Regions from separate parts of the Streptomyces sp. WG7 genome, predicted to be linked through region 2. Evidence: riboswitches for the same ligand, from Rfam matches in the RefSeq annotation. Region 2 holds a riboswitch; the other holds the start of a gene.
The links. A riboswitch is a leader RNA that binds a small molecule or an ion and turns the genes downstream of it on or off. The one in region 2 is predicted to bind glycine.
Positions count from the first base shown of each region.

Region 1: it holds a riboswitch for glycine, as region 2 does, so the genes downstream of both, gcvT (glycine cleavage system aminomethyltransferase GcvT) here and gcvP (aminomethyl-transferring glycine dehydrogenase) in region 2, are expected to answer to the same signal.

Region 1 covers NZ_JBNGGE010000021.1:85,674-95,830, forward strand. Annotated here, with positions in the region: gene ACP4J0_RS21490 (enhanced serine sensitivity protein SseB C-terminal domain-containing protein) at 1-741, opposite strand, end outside; gene ACP4J0_RS21495 (enhanced serine sensitivity protein SseB) at 935-1,699, opposite strand; gene ACP4J0_RS21500 (AAA family ATPase) at 1,779-2,447, opposite strand; glycine riboswitch at 2,628-2,721, shown strand; glycine riboswitch at 2,722-2,839, shown strand; gene gcvT (glycine cleavage system aminomethyltransferase GcvT) at 2,879-3,997, shown strand; gene gcvH (glycine cleavage system protein GcvH) at 4,126-4,503, shown strand; gene glyA (serine hydroxymethyltransferase) at 4,519-5,781, shown strand; gene ACP4J0_RS21520 (L-serine ammonia-lyase) at 5,886-7,253, shown strand; gene ACP4J0_RS21525 (FAD-dependent monooxygenase) at 7,446-8,678, opposite strand; gene ACP4J0_RS21530 (MFS transporter) at 8,675-10,072, opposite strand.
Region 2 covers NZ_JBNGGE010000008.1:205,430-215,586, reverse strand. Annotated here, with positions in the region: gene ACP4J0_RS12145 (DUF881 domain-containing protein) at 1-698, shown strand, start outside; gene ACP4J0_RS12140 (FHA domain-containing protein) at 760-1,719, shown strand; gene ACP4J0_RS12135 (MerR family transcriptional regulator) at 1,762-2,499, shown strand; gene ACP4J0_RS12130 (bifunctional nuclease family protein) at 2,584-3,057, shown strand; gene ACP4J0_RS12125 (MerR family transcriptional regulator) at 3,252-3,935, shown strand; gene ACP4J0_RS12120 (DNA polymerase IV) at 4,005-5,465, shown strand; gene ACP4J0_RS12115 (PRC-barrel domain-containing protein) at 5,698-6,075, opposite strand; glycine riboswitch at 6,213-6,308, shown strand; gene gcvP (aminomethyl-transferring glycine dehydrogenase) at 6,485-9,370, shown strand; gene ACP4J0_RS12105 (TOBE domain-containing protein) at 9,439-9,858, opposite strand; gene ACP4J0_RS12100 (ABC transporter ATP-binding protein) at 9,885-10,157, opposite strand, start outside.

The DNA.
Region 1 (10,157 bases), on a different contig from region 2:
GGCGGCCGCATGGGCCTCGCGGTCGTAGAACGGGCGGGCGTGGGCACGCAGCCACATGGCGACCGGATCGTGGGCGTCGGTCATCGCCACCGTCGACACCGGCAGCCCGTCCGGCACCGCGCCGACGGACTGCTGCATCATTCCGCGCACCGCGTCGACGGCCGGCGGGGAGGTGTCGTACACGTCGAGACCGATGGCGAGGTACGGCGCGCCCAGCGCCGGCTGCACCCAGGCGCGGCGCAGCGCGCGGACCGCCGGGGTGCGGTGGGCGTTCTGCGCGAGCAGGGCGTAGAACTGGGGGACCTCGATGGCCGGTTCGGACAGGCGCAGGGGGCCCGCCGGCTGGCGGTCCAGGCCGGAGGCGATGCGGCGCAGGTCGAGCCACGGGATGCCGACACCGCCGCCGGGGGCGTGCGGATTGAGCCACAGGCCGTAGTGGTCCGGGTAGAGGGCGCGGGCCACCTCCAGGCCGTCGACCACTTCGTACGACCGGTTCCAGCCGCTGGCCGACAGCTCCTGGGCGGAGGTGACGCAGGGCGCGTAGCCGTAGCCGTCGACCTCCATGTTCCCGTACTGGGCGTCGGGGGAGCCGGCCTGGCCGTGCCAGAGCAGCATCCAGACCTGGCCGGATGTGGGGGTGGCGAGCGCGCGCAGCAGGGCCTCGTAGGCGTCGTAGCGCCCGGGCGTCACCTGGCGCAGCATGTGCTCGACCTGTCCGGTCGTGGTGCCGCTGGCGCTCACGCGTATCGCCCCTTCGAGAAGTTCCCCGGTTGTGGAAACCAGCTTAAGGCTCCGCCGGTCGGGGGGCTCCTATGAGCTCGGGGCGTGCGGTTGTCCGGCGTCTGCGGCGCCGTTGTGGCTTGTCGCGCCCACGCGGCGGAGCCGCACATGTCAGAGCCCCGCGCCCCTTACCGGCGTCGGCCTCACCGGCGTTCTACACGTCCCGGTCGTAGAACGGGCGGACGTTCGCCCGCATCCAGTCGCAGACCGGGTCCTGGGCCGCCTCCAGGAGGACCAGGTTGACCTGGTACTTCAGGGGAGCCCTGGTCAGGGCCCGGCCCAGGGCGTCCAGGGGGAGGGCGCGGGCGTCACCCTCCCAGTGGGTGAGTTCGACGCCGACGAACATGACGGGGTCGGCGGTCTCGACGGCGGCCATGCAGCGGCGGGCGGTGCGGACGACGCCGATCGCGGCGAACTCGGCGGAGGCGGCGGTGAGGAAGTCCACCGGGTCGTCCTGCCAGTCCGGCTCGAAGAGGCGGACCCGGCCGCCGGACGCGGGTCCGTCCAGCGGGGTGCGGCCGGCCCGGCACAGCTCGGCCACGGCGGGCGGCGGCAGCGGGATGCCGACCGCGCCGTCCGGGTTGACGGCGATGCCGACCTGCGGGGGCAGGCCGCGGGCGAACTCCGCGGCGGGGGCGACGGTGTACGCCATCTGCGCGCCGGCCACCTGGCGGAGCTGCTCCTCGGAGCTGAAGACCGGTACGTAGGCCTGGCCGTCGACCTCCAGGGAGGGCAGGTCGAGGGGGCCGCTGTGCGGGCCGCCGCCGTTCGGCAGGGGGATCCACAGGAAGCTGCGGCCGAGCACCTCCACGATCCGGCCGCCGGCGCCCGGCACTCCGAGGGAGGCGGACAACACCTCCTCCAGCTCGTTGCCGGGCCACCCGCCGTACGGGTGGTGCGCCTGTGCCGGGACGTCCATCTGCCTACCTACCGCCTGCCTGGTACCGCTGCTGTGACGGGAAAGGCTAACCCGTTAGGCCCCGCGGCCCTACGGTGCGTCACCCCGTGAAGGCGATACGGCGGAGCGTGTTGGCCGCCGCCCGGTCCAGGAGGACCGCCGAGGTGCAGCCGGCGGGCAGGGTGCCCTCGGTCACCGCGCGCAGCAGGCGGGTGTTGGCCGAGCGGTGCCGCAGGAACGCGTACCGCGACACGCCCCGGCCGCGCTCGCGCTGGCCGGCCAGGGCCTCGTCGGCCTCGACGTCGAGCAGCAGCAGGTGGAGTGTGCCGTCACGGCGGCGGGCCTCGCGGGCCAGCCAGCCGCGCACCCAGGCCTGGGTGCCGCAGTCGTGCACGACGACGCCCTCGCCGGAGCGCAGGGCCCTGCGCAGTCCGGCGTAGTGGGCGAGGCGGACGAGGGGGCGGTAGAGCCCGTACGGCACGAAGCGCGGCATGCGGCGGTCCCAGCGGTCCCGGGTGTCCTGGGAGTCGATGCGCGGTCCGCGCACGGTGCGCTCCATCAGCGTGGACTTCCCGCTGCCGGGCAGGCCGGTGATCACCACCAGGTCCCGGGGTCCGAAGAGCAGGGCGTGCGGGCTGCGGCCGTCCCGGTCCCGCAGATCGCGGACGACGGGTGCGGGCAGCTCGGCGCACGCCTGGGGTGCCGGGGCGACGGGCTGCTCGGGCAGCGCGAGACCGGAGGTGGTGGCGTACGCCGTGGTCCTGTTCACCGTGATCGTCCTCCCCTGGGGCGGTTCACGAGTTCCCATCCCCGTCGAGTGTAAAGAGAAGGTAATGCGCAGGTCTCGCGTTTTCGTGCGCTTACTGCCACAAGCCGGTTACAGATATCGGTCTGCCCACGGATCGGCGGGGCGTGCAATGATGGCGGCGCCAACTGCATACCGGCCGTTTGAATCCGCGCGGGAGAGTCCCCGGCCGCGCCGGGGCGCCGAAGGAGCAAGTCCCTCCCTTGAATCTCTCAGGCCCCGTTACCGCGCGGGCGAGGCACATCTGAAAAGCGGGCCGCCCCTCGACGGGCTGCCCCACCCAAGGTGCAAGTCCCGGCCACCGCGCTCCGGTGGCCGTGACGAACCTCTCAGGTTCCGATGACAGATGGGGAGGATCGACCTCGCCACGTCCTGTCCTGGGAGACGAACGACCGATGAGCAGTACCGAACTCCGCCGTACCGCGCTCGATGCCACGCATCGCGCGCTGGGCGCGACGATGACCGACTTCGCCGGCTGGGACATGCCCCTGCGCTACGGCTCCGAGCGGGACGAGCACGTCGCGGTGCGCACCCGGGCCGGGCTCTTCGACCTCTCCCACATGGGTGAGATCACGGTCACCGGGCCCCGGGCCGCCGACCTGCTGGACTACGCGCTGGTCGGCAACATCGGCAGCGTGAAGCCGGGCCGCGCCCGCTACACCATGATCTGCCGCGAGGACGGCGGCATCCTGGACGACCTGATCGTCTACCGCCTGGGCGAGACGGAGTACATGGTCGTCGCCAACGCGTCCAACGCCCAGGTGGTGCTGGACGCGCTGACCGGGCGCTCGGCCGGCTTCGACGCCGAGGTGCGCGACGACCGCGACGCCTACGCGCTGCTCGCCGTGCAGGGCCCCGAGTCCCCGGCGATCCTCGCGTCGCTGACCGACGCCGACCTGGACGGCCTGAAGTACTACGCCGGTCTGCCCGGCACCGTGGCCGGCGTCCCGGCACTCATCGCGCGCACCGGCTACACCGGCGAGGACGGCTTCGAGCTGTTCGTGAAGCCGGAGCACGCCGTCGAGCTGTGGCAGGCGCTGACGCGGGCGGGCGAGGGCGCCGGCCTGGTCCCGTGCGGACTGTCCTGCCGGGACACGCTCCGCCTGGAGGCGGGCATGCCGCTGTACGGGCACGAGCTGTCGACCGCGCTGACGCCCTTCGACGCCGGGCTCGGCCGGGTGGTGAAGTTCGAGAAGGAGGGCGACTTCGTCGGGCGCGCCGCGCTGACCGAGGCCGCCTCCCGGGCCGAGCAGAACCCGCCCCGCGTCCTGGTCGGCCTGGTCGCCGAGGGCCGCCGGGTGCCGCGCGCCGGGTACCAGGTCGTCGCCGGCGGCGAGGTCGTCGGCGAGGTCACCTCCGGGGCGCCGTCCCCGACGCTGGGCAAGCCGATCGCCATGGCGTACGTCGACCCCGCGCACGCGGCACCCGGCACCGCGGGTGTGGGCGTGGACATCCGGGGCAGCCACGAGCCGTACGAGGTCGTGACGCTGCCGTTCTACAAGCGGCAGAAGTAGACACCGGGCGGACGGCGGCGCCCTCGTCGCCCCGCGCGTGTCCTCGCTGCTCACCAGCGGTTTCAGCAGCCCCTTCACCAGCAGTCCCCCGTCACCAGCACTCCCTCGCGTACAGGAGAATTCAGGCCATGAGCAACCCCCAGCAGCTGCGCTACAGCAAGGAGCACGAGTGGCTGTCGGGCGCCGAGGACGGCGCCTCGACGGTCGGCATCACGGAGCACGCGGCCAACGCGCTCGGTGACGTCGTCTTCGTCCAGCTCCCCGAGGTCGGCGACTCGGTGTCCGCGGGCGAGACCTGCGGCGAACTGGAGTCGACCAAGTCGGTCTCCGACCTCTACTCCCCCGTCTCCGGCGAGGTCACCGAGGTCAACGAGGACGTCGTCAACGACCCGTCGCTGGTGAACAGCGCGCCCTTCGAGGGCGGCTGGCTGTTCAAGGTGCGGATCACGGACGAGCCGGCCGACCTGCTCTCCGCCGACGAGTACACCGCCTTCACCGCCGGCTGAGGAGTCACGGACCGCATGTCGCTTCTGAACACCCCCCTGCACGAGCTCGACCCCGACGTCGCCGCCGCCGTCGACGCCGAGCTGGACCGCCAGCAGTCCACCCTCGAGATGATCGCCTCGGAGAACTTCGCCCCGGTCGCGGTCATGGAGGCCCAGGGCTCGGTCCTCACCAACAAGTACGCCGAGGGCTACCCCGGCCGCCGCTACTACGGCGGCTGCGAGCACGTCGACGTGGTCGAGCAGATCGCCATCGACCGGGTCAAGGCGCTCTTCGGCGCCGAGCACGCCAACGTCCAGCCGCACTCGGGCGCCCAGGCCAACGCGGCCGCGATGTTCGCGCTGCTCAAGCCCGGCGACACGATCATGGGTCTGAACCTCGCCCACGGCGGGCACCTGACCCACGGCATGAAGATCAACTTCTCCGGCAAGCTCTACAACGTCGTCCCGTACCACGTCGGCGACGACGGCCAGGTCGACATGGCCGAGGTGGAGCGCCTCGCCAAGGAGACCCGGCCGAAGCTGATCGTGGCCGGCTGGTCGGCCTACCCGCGTCAGCTGGACTTCGCCGCGTTCCGCAAGGTCGCGGACGAGGTCGGCGCGTACCTGATGGTCGACATGGCGCACTTCGCCGGTCTGGTCGCGGCGGGCCTGCACCCGAACCCGGTGCCGCACGCCCACGTCGTCACCACCACCACCCACAAGACGCTGGGCGGCCCGCGCGGCGGTGTGATCCTCTCCACGGCCGAGCTGGCCAAGAAGATCAACTCCGCCGTCTTCCCCGGTCAGCAGGGTGGCCCGCTGGAGCACGTGGTGGCCGCCAAGGCCGTCGCCTTCAAGGTCGCCGCGAGCGAGGACTTCAAGGAGCGCCAGCGTCGTACGCTGGAAGGCGCCCGCATCCTGGCCGAGCGCCTGGTGAAGGACGACGCGAAGGCGGCGGGCGTCTCGGTGCTGACCGGCGGCACGGACGTCCACCTGGTCCTGGTCGACCTGCGCGACTCCGAGCTGGACGGACAGCAGGCCGAGGACCGCCTCCACGAGGTCGGCATCACGGTCAACCGCAACGCCGTCCCGAACGACCCGCGTCCGCCGATGGTGACCTCCGGTCTGCGCATCGGTACGCCGGCCCTGGCGACCCGCGGCTTCACGGCCGAGGACTTCGCCGAGGTCGCGGACGTGATCGCCGAGGCGCTGAAGCCGTCCTACGACGCCGAGGCCCTCAAGGCACGGGTGAAGACCCTGGCCGACAAGCACCCGCTGTACCCGGGTCTGGACAAGTAGCACCCCACGTGTTCAGGTGCGCCGTGCCCGCCACAAGCGGGCACGGCGCGTCCCACCCCGACCAAGCACCACCCTCTGCACCACCCCCGTTCTGAGGAGTCCCCGTGGCCATCTCGGTCTTCGACCTGTTCTCGATCGGCATCGGCCCGTCGAGCTCCCACACGGTCGGCCCGATGCGCGCGGCCCGCATGTTCGCCCGCCGCCTGCGCAACGAGGAGCTGCTGGATTCCGTCGCAGCCGTCCGCGCCGAGCTGTACGGCTCGCTGGGCGCCACCGGCCACGGCCACGGCACGCCCAAGGCGGTGCTGCTCGGCCTGGAGGGCGACTCACCGCGCACGGTGGACGTGGAGACGGCGGACGAACGCGTCGAGACGATCAAAGCCTCGGGCCGCCTCCGCCTCCTCGGCGAGCGCGAGATCGCCTTCGCCTACGACGACGACATGGTGCTGCACCGCCGCAAGGCCCTCCCGTACCACGCCAACGGCATGACGCTGTGGGCGTACGACGCGGCCGGCGCGGAAGTGCTCTCGAAGACGTACTACTCGGTCGGCGGCGGCTTCGTCGTCGACGAGGAGGCGGTGGGCGCGGACCGCATCGTGCTCGACGACACGGTGCTGAAGTACCCCTTCCGCACCGGCGACGAGCTGCTGCGCCTGGCCCGGGAGACGGGCCTGTCCATCTCCGCCCTGATGCTGGAGAACGAGCGGGCCTGGCGCGACGAGGACGAGATCCGCGAGGGCCTGCTGGAGATCTGGCGCGTCATGCGGGCGTGCGTGGACCGGGGCATGTCCCGCGAGGGCATCCTGCCGGGCGGCCTCAAGGTCCGCCGCCGCGCCGCGAACACCGCGCGCAAGCTGCGCTCGGAGGGCGACCCGCTGGCCCTGTCGATGGAGTGGATCACCCTCTACGCGATGGCCGTGAACGAGGAGAACGCGGCCGGCGGCCGGGTCGTCACGGCCCCGACGAACGGCGCGGCGGGCATCATCCCGGCGGTCCTGCACTACTACATGAACTTCGTCCCGGGCGCCGACGAGGACGGCGTGGTCCGCTTCCTCCTGGCCGCGGGCGCCATCGGCATGCTCTTCAAGGAGAACGCCTCCATCTCCGGCGCCGAGGTCGGCTGCCAGGGCGAGGTCGGCTCCGCCTGCTCCATGGCGGCCGGCGCGCTCGCCGAGGTGCTGGGCGGCACGCCGGAGCAGGTGGAGAACGCCGCCGAGATCGGCATGGAGCACAACCTCGGCCTGACCTGCGACCCGGTCGGCGGCCTGGTCCAGATCCCGTGCATCGAGCGCAACGGCATGGCCGCCGTCAAGGCGGTCACGGCGGCCCGGATGGCGATGCGCGGCGACGGCTCCCACAAGGTGTCCCTCGACAAGGTCATCAAGACCATGAAGGAGACCGGCGCGGACATGTCGGTCAAGTACAAGGAGACGGCCCGGGGCGGGCTCGCGGTCAACATCATCGAGTGCTGAGGGGGCGGGCTTCGACCAGCACGGAGGCACACCGGGCGGCCGGTCCCGACCACCTCGCACGGCAACCGGAGCCACTGCCGGACGGGGAGCGGAGCCACTGCCGGACGGGGAACGGCCGGAGCTGGAAGCCGGCCCTGGCGGAGGCCGGTCCCAGCCTCGCGGCGGCGGCCACGTGATCGCCGCGTCGGCGTGTCAGCCGTTCCCGGGGCTGTCCCCGAGGGGTTCGGGCAGGGTGAGGGCCGAGTGGGCGGGCTGTCCCTTCCCGGAGGGGATGGTGCTGAGTTCGCGGAGCCTGTTGTTGCGTCGCTCCAGGTCCTGGGGGGTGGTCGGGAAGAGGGTGGCACCGCCCGTGCCGACCAGTGCCTGGTTCATGGTGACGAACTCGCGGGTGCCGTGTTCGTAGGCGGCGAAGCCCGCGGCGTGGTCCCGGCGGGCCAGGGAGGCGGCGAGCATGTAGGCGCCGACGAGCGCGAGGCTGGTGCCCTGGCCGGTGAGGAACGAGGGCGCCCACGCGGCGTCGCCCACCAGCGCGACCCTGCCGTTGGACCAGCGGGGCATACGGATCTGGCCGACCGCGTCGAAGAACAGGTCGTCCGCGTCGCGCAGGGCGGCGATCATGCCCGGGACCTCCCATCCCGCGTCGGCGAAGACCGAGGCGACCAGCTCCCGTTGGGCCTCCGGGTCGCGGAGCGCGTCCCGTGGCGGTTGTGGGCGGGCGAAGTTCAGGAAGGCGTGCACTTCGTCGTCGTCCCCCACCGCGTAGAGCGCCGCGGCCCTGCCCGGGCTGTTCCACATCACGGTCTCGTGCGAGAGCCCGAGGGTGTTGGGCATCGTGAACACGGCGAAGCAGTGGCCGAGGTAGTGGTGGAACCGCTCTTCGGGGCCGAACAGCATCTCCCGGGTACGTGAGTGCGTACCGTCCGCGGCGCACACCACGTCGAACGTGCGCCGGCCGCCCCCGCGGAAGGTGACGTCGACCCCGTGGCCCGACTGGTCGAGGGTGTCGACGGAGTCGTCGTACAGGAACTCCACGTCGTCACGGACCGCCGTGTGGAGCGCGTCGGACAGGTCCCCGCGCCGCACCTCCAGGTCCCGTCCCGCGGCACCGCCGGTGACGGTGTGCGGGTGGAGCGAGGCCACCTCGCCGCCGTCGCCCTCGAGGAAGGTCAGCCGGCGCAGGTCGATGTGCGCGTCCCGCAGTCGCGGCAGGATCCCCATCCTCGCCACGACGTCCAGCGCGGTGCCGCGCACGTCGACGGGGTAGCCACCGCCACGGAGTGCGGGCGCCTTCTCGACCACCGTGACCGCGTATCCGTAGCGGTTCAGCCAGAACGCCAGGGCGGGCCCCGCGATGCCGGCCCCCGAGATCAGGGCCGTGCGCCTCGGCGTGGTGAGGGTGTCCGTCGGCCGATCGGTGCGGGTCATTCCTTGACTCCTTTGCTCATGGTGCGGGTGACAAGCAGGGCCGGCACCGTGACGGCGCAGGCGATGACGAAGCCGGTGACGTAGGCCGATTCGGCCGCGACATCCGACCCGGAAGGGGTGGCGGCGGTGAGGAGCGCGCCACCGAGCTGCCCGCCCACGGCGTAGCCGACCACGCGACTCACCAGGACCAGGCTGGTGGCGATGCCGGTGTCACTCCGGTCGACGGCTGTGGCGGTGCTGGTCATCATCGCCGTGACGCACAGACCGTTGGCCAGCGCGATCAGCGCCTTGCCGACGACGAGGTGCCAGACCTCGGTGTGCACGGCTGCCAGGGCGGCCAGGGAGACGGCCATCATGACGACTCCGGCGGTGACCACGGCACGCGAGCCGAAACGCCGGTCCCCGATCCCGCCGAGCGGCCCGGCCAGCGACGCGGCGATGGCGCCGGGCAGCAGGAAGAAGCCGATCTGGGTGGCACTGGCCCCGAATCCGTATCCGTCGCCGGTCTCGTCGAACAGCTGCGGAACGAGATAGACCCCCATCGAGGTGCCGAGGCAGATCACGAACGTCAGCGCACACGCTTTCCATATCGCGGGCCGTGCCAGCATGCGCAGATCGATCATCGGGGAGGCCGCACGCCGTTCGACGGCCACCCATCCGGTGACGAAGGCGGCCAGAGCCACGATGAGGGCGCCGAGCACGAGGGGCTGCGAGACGAGGTCGGGCGCCAGCGCGAGGACGAGCATGAGCGTGACCAGCGTCCCGCTCAGGAGGAGCAGGCCGGGCCAGTCGGTCCCAACGTCGTCCGGCCGGCCCGGCGGATCAGACGGCATCAGCCGGTTCACCAGCAGGGTGGCCCCGATGACCGCGAGCGTCGGAAGCGCGAACATCCAGTGCCGGGAGAGCGCTTCCGCCACGGGCCCGGCCGACAGCGTTCCCGCCATCCCGCCCCCGACGAACAGTCCGCTGACCACCCCGATGGCCACCTTCGACTCTCCCGCGGGGAGGTGTTTGCGCACCACGATGAACGACAGGGGCAGCGCGCCCACCATCGCCCCCTGCAGTACCTGGCCGAGCAGCAGCACGGGCAGGTTCGGCGCCAGAGCGGACACCAGGCCACCGGCACAGACCACCGCCATCAGCCGGATCAGGATCCGTTTCCCGCCGTAGCGGTCGCCGAACCTGCCGGCCAGCGGTGTGATGAGCGCGCCGGTGATGAGGAGCACGATGCTGAGCAGCGCCCCTTCGGAGGGGCTCATGTCCAGCTCGCGTTGCAGGAGCGGAAGCGTCGGTGTCACCACCGACTCCAGGGCACCGGTGGCGAGTGCCAGTGTGCCGAGAGCCGCGACGGCCGCCTTCCCGATGCGGACCGGGGGAGCCATGATTCCGGTCATGAACGTCCTTTCCTTCGTTGCCGGGCGGGTGAAGGGGCGGGCGGCAGGCGTGGCGCTGCCGCCTCGCGGGCCGCGCCGGAGGCCG
Region 2 (10,157 bases):
AGGGGCTGTGGCCGCCGCGCCTCACCCGGGCCCAACTCATCGTCGCCCTGCTCCTGTTCGGCCTCGGTTTCGGCCTGGCCGTCCAGGTGGCGTCGAACAGCGAGGGCGACAGCGCGCTGCGTGGCGCCCGGCAGGAAGATCTGGTCCGCATCCTCGATGAACTGGACGACCGGACTCAGCGTCTTGAAGACGAGAAGCAGGGCCTCGAGAAGCAGCGCGACGAGCTGGAGAACAGCTCCGACCAGGCAGAGGAGGCCCGGAGGCAGACGCTCGAGAAGGAGCGGCAACTGGGCATCCTCGCGGGCACCGTGGCCGCGCAGGGGCCCGGCATCACAGTGACGATCGAGGACACGAAGGGAGCGGTCGAAGCGGACATGCTGCTCGACGCGATCCAGGAACTGCGCGCGGCGGGCGCGGAGGCGATCCAGGTGAACGGCGTGCGGGTCGTCGCCGGCACGTACCTCACGGACTCCGACAAGTCCGTGAGCGTCGACGGGAACAAGATCAACGCGCCCTATCGTTTTCAGGTCATCGGCAAGCCGCAGGACCTCGAACCGGCTCTCAACATTCCTGGAGGCGTGGTGCAGACTCTGGAGAAGGAACAGGCCACCGTTAATGTTGAGCGGTCCGGCAAGATCGTCGTGGACGCCTTGCGAGTGGCGAAGCGGCCTGACTACGCTCGGTCGTCCTCCGAGTGAACCGGCGGTGCATGGGCGGCGTCCGGCGAGGGCATGAGGTTGCGGGGGGTCGGCGCACCGATTGGGTGGTGCGTGGTGGAAACTGTCTGGTGGAGACGGACGTTGTGAAGGTGTCCGGGTCGGCCAGTACGTTCAGTCAGGGTTCGTCCTGCCCCACGGGCGGGTCTGTTTCGGTCAAGGGGAATCGCCCGTGAAGTTGTTTGCGAAGTTGTTCGGCAAGAGCGCGCGAGAGGGCAGCGACAACGCGACCGCCCGTCATCGCGCACAGCCTGACGCAGAGGGTCGGCGTCCGATGTACCGGGACCAGGTGGCTGGTCCGGGCGGTGACACGCCGGGTGGTCATGGCGCGCCGTCCGTTGACCCTGCGCAGTCCAGCGGCATAGGTTTCGGGCAGCCGTCGACCTCGGGTACGGGCGGAGGGTTCGGCCCCGGTCCGTACGGGGCGAACGTTCCGGCGGGGCAGCCGCGGCAGGAGGATCCGTCCATGTCGGCCTTGGTGTGTACGAGGTGCGGTAACCGCAACGCGGAGAACAGCCGCTTCTGCTCCAACTGCGGGGCGCCGCTGCGTGCCGGGGCGGTTCCGGAGCGTGCGTCCGAGACGACCTCCACGATCTCCATCTCCGGCCTGGAAGCGTACGACGCGGAGGTCACCGGCCAGACGGCGATGCCGGCGCTCTCTCCCGAGGCGCAGGCGGCCGTCGACGCACTGCCGCTCGGGTCCGCGCTCCTCGTCGTGCGCCGTGGTCCGAACTCCGGCAGCCGATTCCTGCTCGACGGCGAGCTGACCACCGCCGGGCGTCATCCGCAGAGCGACATCTTCCTGGACGACGTGACGGTCTCGCGCCGCCACGTGGAGTTCCGTCGCAGTCCGGACGGCTCGTTCACGGTGGCCGACGTCGGCAGCCTGAACGGCACGTACGTCAACCGTGAGCGAATCGACCAGGTCGCCCTGTCGAACGGTGACGAGGTGCAGATCGGCAAGTACCGGCTGGTCTTCTACGCGAGCCAGCGGGGTTACTGACCGCCCCCGGGCATCCGCCCGGGGAACCTCCAGGGAAGGTCCATGCTTCGAACACCGAGCGGCGGTGCCGGGAACGGCGCCGCCGCCACGGACAGTGGGCTGATGAGCATCGGCACGGTGCTGAACGCACTGCGTGACGAGTTTCCCGACGTCACCATCTCCAAGATCCGTTTCCTGGAGTCGGAGGGCCTCGTGGAGCCGCGGCGGACCCCGGCGGGGTACCGCAAGTTCAGTGCCCACGACGTCGAGCGCCTCGGTCAGGTGCTGCGCATGCAGCGGGACCACTACCTGCCGCTGAAGGTGATCCGCGAGCACCTGGACGCCATGGAACGCGGTGAGGCCGTGCCGCTGCCGACGCTGGCCCGGCAGCGGGACGGGGAGTCCGTGCCGGAGACCGCCGAGGGACCCGTGGCGGCCCGGATCGGGCGGGACGAGCTGCTCGCCGCGGCCGGGATCGGCGAGCAGGAGCTGAAGGAGTGGGAGTCGTACGGGCTCCTCGCCCCGCTGCCCGACGGGGGGTACGACGCCGAGGTGGTCACCGTGGCGTCGCTGGTGGTCCAGCTGGGGAAGTTCGGGATCGAGCCGCGGCACCTGCGGGTGATGAAGGCCGCCGCGGACCGGGAGGCCGGGCTCGTGGACCAGGTGGTGGCGCCGCTGAAGCGCCACCGCAACCCCCAGACCAGGGCACACGCGGAAGCCCGCACCAAGGAGCTGGCCGGGCTCGCGGTGAAGCTGCACGCGGCACTGGTGCAGTCCGCCCTCGGCGTGCGGCTGCCCTGAAGCCGGCCTGCTCGGGAACCCGGAACGCCCACCCGATCCCGGCCCGACTACCCAAATGTCCCGGGCACGGCCTAGGGTTGCTGTGTGAACGAGCTCGATGTCGTAGGTGTCCGGGTCGAGATGCCCTCCAACCAACCGATCGTGCTGCTGCGCGAGGTGGGAGGCGACCGCTACCTCCCCATCTGGATCGGGCCGGGGGAGGCGACGGCGATCGCCTTCGCCCAGCAGGGCATGGCCCCCGCACGCCCGCTGACCCACGACCTTTTCAAGGACGTGCTGGAAGCCGTCGGCCAGGAGCTCACCGAAGTGCGCATCACCGACCTGCGGGACGGGGTCTTCTACGCCGAGCTGGTCTTCGCGAGCGGGGTCGAGGTGAGTGCCAGGCCGTCCGACGCCATAGCGCTGGCCCTTCGCACCGGAACACCGATCTTCGGCAGTGACACGGTGCTCGACGACGCCGGTATCGCCATCCCGGACGAGCAGGAGGACGAGGTCGAGAAGTTCCGCGAGTTCCTCGACCAGATCTCGCCCGAGGACTTCGGGACCAGCAACCAGTGAGGCGCGAGGGCCGAGGCGTTCCAGGGCGCCTGTACGGCCCTCCACCGGGCACATTCGGCTAGCCTTTCCCCGCGGTGGGGCACGTGAAACCACTCGTAGGGTGATTATCACTCGGCGTGCCGAGTGTGGCGATCGTTGACGCACCCGTGGTGACTGCCTACCGTCGAGGAGGCAGGTCAAGGACGGAGGTCGGCGTGAGAATCAGCGGCGACGGTACGGCTGGGGGTGGCCCCGGGCACAGCCTTGGGGCAAGCGGTCCGTACCCTCCCCCGAAATCTCGGCTCCGCGCGGGCGGGGGGTATCCCCAACACGGTGGCGCGGCCGAGGGCGTTCCGCAGCGACCGGCTGCCGTGCCGAGCAGCGGAGGGACGACGTCCATGGCGTCCGAGCAGATCGGCTATCGCGGTCCGACGGCCTGCGCGGCCGCCGGTATCACCTACCGGCAGCTCGACTACTGGGCTCGCACGGGCCTCGTCGAGCCCTCCGTGCGGCCCGCCCACGGGTCCGGGACGCAGCGTCTGTACAGCTTCCGCGACGTGGTCGTGCTGAAGATCGTCAAGCGCTTCCTCGACACTGGGGTGTCACTGCAGAACATTCGCACCGCCGTCCAGCATCTCAGGGAACGCGGCTTTCGTGACCTGGAACGGATGACGCTGATGAGCGACGGCGCCACGGTTTACGAGTGCACCTCGCCCGACGAGGTGCACGCCCTGCTCCAGGGCGGGCAGGGCATCTTCGGCATCGCCGTCGGCGTGGTGTGGCGGGACGTCGAGAGCGCGCTGTCCCAGCTGCACGGGGAGCGGATCGACACGGGGGAGACCCTGGTCGGGCACAATCCGGCGGACGAACTGGCGCGGCGGCGCAACCGGGCGGTCTGACACCGCCCGCACGCGGGCGGGGCACGGTCGGGCGTGGCGTTGTCAGTGGCGTAGGGCAGCATCGGAGATGTGAGAACCGCGCCCACGATCCTGCATCTCGACATGGATGCCTTCTTCGCCTCGGTGGAGCAGGCATCCAAGCCGAGCCTGCGCGGGAAGGCCGTGGTCGTGGGCGGCCTCGGGCCACGAGGCGTGGTCGCCACCTGTTCGTACGAGGCGCGGGTCTTCGGCGTGCACTCGGCGATGCCCATGGGCCAGGCCCGGCGGCTGGCACCCAACGCCGCGTACCTCGTCCCGCGCTTCGAGCTCTACCGGTCGATCAGCGAGCAGGTGATGCGGCTGCTGCGGGCGCTGTCGCCCCTGGTGGAGCCGCTGAGCCTGGACGAGGCCTTCGTGGATCTGGAGGCCGGCGGGACGGCCTGGGACGCGGAGTCGGCGCGGCTGGCCGGCGCGAAGCTGCGCACGGACATCCGCACCGTCACCGGCCTCACCGGGTCCGTGGGGCTCGCCGCCTCCAAGATGCTCGCCAAGATCGCCTCCGAGGAGGCCAAACCCGACGGGCTGGTACTGATCCCGCCGGGGACCGAGCGGGCGATGCTGGAGCCGATGACGGTACGGACGCTGCCCGGTGTGGGCCCGGCCACGGGAGACCACCTGCGGCGGGCCGGGATCACCACGGTCGGTGAGATCGCCGAGGCGGGCGAGGACGAGCTCGTACGGCTGCTGGGCAAGGCGCACGGGCATGCCCTCTACGCCATGGCCCTGGCCCGTGACGAGCGGCCCGTGGTGGCCGAGCGGGAGACCAAGTCGGTGTCCGTCGAGGACACCTACGACGTGGACATCCACGACCGGTTGCGGGTCGGTGTGGAAGTCGGGCGGCTGGCCGACCGGTGCGTACGGCGGCTGCGCGCCTCCGGGCTGTCCGGGCGGACCATCGTGCTCAAGGTGCGCAGGTACGACTTCTCCACGCTGACGCGCTCCGAGACCCTCCGGGGGCCCACGGACGACCCGGGAGTGGTGCGGGAGGCCGCGGCCCGGCTGCTGGACTCCGTGGACACCACGGGCGGCGTGCGGCTGCTCGGGGTCGGCGTCAGCGGACTCGCCGACTACACGCAGGAGGACCTCTTCGCGCAGGCGGCGGGGGACCGGGCCGACGAGCTCGCCGAGGAACCCGATCCGGAGCCCGCCGCGGAGCACCGGCCGGCCCCCGCCGAGCGCCGGTGGCCGGCGGGGCACGACGTGCGGCACACGGAGTACGGGCACGGGTGGGTGCAGGGCAGCGGACTGGGGCGGGTCACCGTGCGGTTCGAGACGCCCTACTCGGAGACCGGCCGGGTACGGACCTTCCCGGTGGACGACCCGGACCTGACACCGGCGGATCCGCTGCCACTGGTCGCGCCCGTGCCGCGAAGACCCGGGGCGTCCGGGCCGGCGGGCGCGGAGGACGGCCCGGGCCTCGCCGCGGGCACCGACGCGCGGACCGGCCCGGCGGGGCCCGCGCGTCCTGCCGTCGGGCAGGACCTGACGTGACGGCGCCCGCCGACCGGCGCCGGGGAGGGGACCGAGGGGGCCGGCCGGAAGACGGAAGGGGAGGCGGGGGAGGGTGTCGGCGAGCGTCGGCAGGGCCGGTGGGGTGCTCCTCGTGTCCTGCGGGCGGCGGAGAGGGCGGTCGGAGCCCGCGTCTGCGCCACGATCCTCCGGACGGGCCCGGACGGGCCCGGACCGGCCCGGGCGGGCAGGGCGCGGTGGGACCGGACCGCCGTCAGCTCTCCTCCTTGCCCTGACCCGCCAGCCTGCCGAAGTCGTGGTCGGGGAGCGGGGGAGGAGCGGCGACGTCGAGGCCGTAGTGGTGGTAGAGCTGGAGTTCCTGTTCCGGCGAGAGATGGCGGCCGACGCCGAAGTCGGGAGCCTCCCTGATCAGAGCCCGGTCGAAGGGCACGCGCAGGGTGCCCTCGACCAGCTCGCTGGGCTCCAGGGGCACGAAGGCGTCCCTGCTGAACAGGCCGGTGCGTATGGCAGCCCACTCGGGGACCCCCGTGGCGTCGTCGAGATAGACCTCGTCGACAGTGCCGATCCGGGTGCCGTTGCGGTCGAACGCCTTGCGGCCGATCAGATTGCGCGGGTCGATGTCGGTACGCACGGGGCCCTCCATTGGGTCGCACTGGGCTCGCACACCAGCCGCCGAATCATCCGTAAGTACTACAAAAGAGCACATATGGCCGGTCGGCCACTCGAAGTCCGTGCGGCGACCTCGCTGGTACGCTGGCAAACGGCTGCTGACCCCGTGCGGGAGAGTCCTCCGGACACCACCGGAGGCGCCGAAGGAGCAAATCCTCCCCGGAATCTCTCAGGCTCACGTACCGCACGGACGAGGTCACTCTGGAAAGCAGGGCGGGCGTCAACGGCTTCCGCTCTCACCGACGGTGAAAGCCGGGAGAGCCCTCGGGCCCCCCGGTGAAGCTCTCAGGTCGAGATGACAGAGGGGGAGGCCGTCCGGGTACCCGCGCCGTGGTGCCCCTCGAAGGTCGTCAGACCAGGAGGCCTCCGCAATGACCGCCCATCGCACTCCGCTCTCCGAGCTCGAACAGGCAGCACCGTTCGAGCAGCGCCACATCGGCCCCGACCAAGAGGCCCGGGCCAAGATGCTCGCGCAGGTCGGCTACGGTTCGCTCGACGAGCTGACGGCCGCCGCGGTGCCGGATGTGATCAAGAACGCCGACGCGCTGGACCTGCCCGGTGCGCGCTCCGAGGCCGAGGTGCTGGCCGAGCTGCGCTCCCTGGCCGACCGCAACCAGGTCCTCGACTCCATGATCGGCCTCGGCTACTACGGCACCTTCACCCCGCCGGTCATCCTGCGCAACGTCATGGAGAACCCGGCCTGGTACACCGCGTACACGCCGTACCAGCCGGAGATCTCCCAGGGACGTCTCGAGGCCCTGCTGAACTTCCAGACCATGGTGGCCGAGCTCACCGGCCTGCCGACCTCCGGTGCCTCGCTGCTCGACGAGGGCACCGCCGCCGCCGAGGCCATGGCGCTCTCCCGGCGCATGGGCAAGAACAAGAAGGGCCTCTTCCTGGTCGACGCGGACGCCCTGCCGCAGACCATCGCCGTGATACGGACCCGCGCCGAGCCGACCGGCGTCGAGGTCGTCGTCGCCGACCTCGGCGAGGGCATCCCGGCCGAGGTCGCGGAGCGGGAGATCAACGGTGTCCTGATCCAGTACCCGGGCGCCTCCGGTGCCGTGCGCGACATCAAGCCGGTGATCGACCGGGCGCACGAGCTCGGCGCCCTCGTCACCGTCGCCGCCGACCTGCTCGCCCTCACGCTGCTCACCTCGCCCGGCGAGCTGGGCGCGGACATCGCCATCGGCACCACGCAGCGCTTCGGTGTGCCGATGGGCTTCGGCGGACCGCACGCCGGCTACATGGCGGTGCACGAGAAGTTCGCGCGCAGCCTGCCCGGCCGCCTGGTCGGCGTCTCCGTGGACGCCGACGGCAACAAGGCCTACCGCCTCGCCCTGCAGACCCGCGAGCAGCACATCCGCCGCGAGAAGGCCACCAGCAACATCTGCACCGCGCAGGTGCTGCTCGCCGTCATGGCCGGCATGTACGCCGTGTACCACGGGCCGGAGGGGCTGCGGGCCGTCGCGCGCCGCACCCACCGGTACGCCACGGTCATCGCCGCGGGTCTCGCGGCCGGCGGTGTCGAGATCGTGCACGGCGCCTACTTCGACACGGTCACCGCGCGGGTGCCGGGCCGGGCCGCCGAGGTCGTCCACGCCGCCCGGGAGAACGGCATCAACCTGCGCCTCGTCGACGCCGACCACGTGTCGTTCGCCTGCGACGAGACCACCACGCGCGCCCAGGTCGGCGGCGTGTGGAACGCCTTCGGCGTCGAGGGCGACATCGAGGCGCTGGACGCGGCGACCGGGGAGACGCTGCCCGAGGCCCGGCTGCGCACCGACGACTTCCTGACCCACCCGGTCTTCCACCAGTACCGCTCCGAGACCGCGATGCTGCGCTACCTGCGCCGCCTCGCGGACCGCGACTACGCGCTGGACCGCGGCATGATCCCGCTGGGCTCCTGCACCATGAAGCTCAACGCGACCACCGAGATGGAGCCGGTGACGTGGCCGGAGTTCGGTGCCCTGCACCCCTTCGCGCCTGCCGCGCAGGCGCAGGGCTACCTCACGCTCATCCGTGAGCTGGAGGAGCGGCTCGCCGAGGTCACCGGGTACGACAAGGTCTCGCTCCAGCCGAACGCCGGGTCGCAGGGCGAGTTCGCCGGCCTGCTCGCCGTACGCGCCTACCACCGCGCCAACGGTGACGAGCAGCGCACCGTCTGCCTCATCCCGTCCTCCGCGCACGGCACCAACGCCGCCAGCGCGGTCATGGCCGGCATGAAGGTCGTCGTCGTCAAGACCGCCGAGGACGGCGAGATCGACGTCGAGGACCTGCGCGCCAAGATCGAGAAGCACCGCGATGAGCTGTCCGTGCTGATGATCACGTACCCCTCCACGCACGGCGTCTTCGAGGAGCACGTCGCCGACATCTGCGCCCGGGTGCACGACGCCGGCGGCCAGGTCTACGTGGACGGCGCCAACCTCAACGCCCTGGTCGGCCTCGCCAAGCCCGGCCACTTCGGCGGCGACGTCTCCCACCTGAACCTGCACAAGACGTTCTGCATCCCGCACGGCGGCGGCGGTCCGGGCGTCGGACCCGTGGCCGTGCGGTCGCACCTGGCGCCGTACCTGCCCAACCACCCGCTGCAGCCCGCGGCCGGTCCGCAGACGGGCGTCGGCCCGATCTCGGCGGCGCCGTGGGGCTCGGCCGGCATCCTGCCGATCTCGTGGTCGTACGTCCGGCTGATGGGCGGCGAGGGGCTCAAGCGCGCCACGCAGGTGGCCGTGCTGTCCGCCAACTACATCGCCAAGCGCCTGGAGCCGCACTTCCCGGTGCTGTACACCGGCCCGGACGGGCTGGTCGCGCACGAGTGCATCATCGACCTGCGCCCGCTGACCAAGGCGACCGGCGTGAGCGTCGACGACGTCGCCAAGCGGCTGATCGACTACGGCTTCCACGCGCCGACGATGTCGTTCCCGGTGGCCGGCACGCTGATGATCGAGCCGACCGAGTCCGAGGACCTCACGGAGCTGGACCGGTTCTGCGAGGCGATGATCGCCATCCGCGCGGAGATCGAGAAGGTCGGCTCCGGCGCCTGGTCCGCGGACGACAACCCGCTGCGGGGCGCGCCGCACACCGCCGGTGCGCTGGGCGGCGACTGGGACCACGCGTACACGCGCGAGGAGGCCGTCTTCCCGGCCGGGGTGTCCGCCGCCGACAAGTACTGGCCGCCGGTGCGCCGGATCGACCAGGCCTACGGTGACCGGAACCTCGTCTGCTCCTGCCCGCCGCTGGACGCGTACGAGGACTGAGCCGCCCGTAGGAGAGAGGCTCCGTGCGGGCCGGGACGGGCCCCCCGCACGGAGCCTCTCGCCGTGTCTCACACGGTCGCGAGCGACACCTCCGTCGACTTGACCAGCGCGACGACGGGGGCGCCTACGGACAGGCCCAGGTCGTCGGCGGCCTCCTTGGTGATCGCCGCGGTCAGTTCGGCGCCCTCCACGGCGACCCGCACGGAGGCCATCGCGTCGCCGGTGGTGAGAGCGGTGACCGTGCCGGGCAGCCGGTTGCGGATGGACAGGCCCTCGACACGGCCGGTCGCCACGGACACCTCCGTCGCCTTCACCAGGGCGCGGACGGCCGTGCCCGCGGCGAGGGAGAGGTCCTCGGCGGCGTCCCGGGTGATCGCCGCGGTGAGGTCCTGGCCGCCCACGAGGCGGACCCGGACCGTCGCCATGGCCTCGCCCGGGGTGACGGCGGTGACGGTGCCGGGGAGCTGGTTGCGGATGCTCAGGCTCATGAGGGCACCGTAGCCCGGCGGAGGAGTCATGCCGGGTATGCGTGGGTCTGCGTCGCCTTGACCGTCGCCCATACCGGCGCGCCCGGGTGCAGGCCGAGTTCGGCCGCGGCGACCGTGGTGAGGTCGGCGGCGAGCGGGAGTTCGCCGGTGAGGTCCACGCGGATCTGGTCGCCGTGGGTCTCCAGGCCCGCGACCTCGCAGCGCCACAGGTTGCGGGCGCTGGAGCCGGTGGGGCGTCGTCCGTACAGGGTCACGGCGCCCGGTGGGAACGCCACGAAGACCGGGCCGGAGAGGTCCTC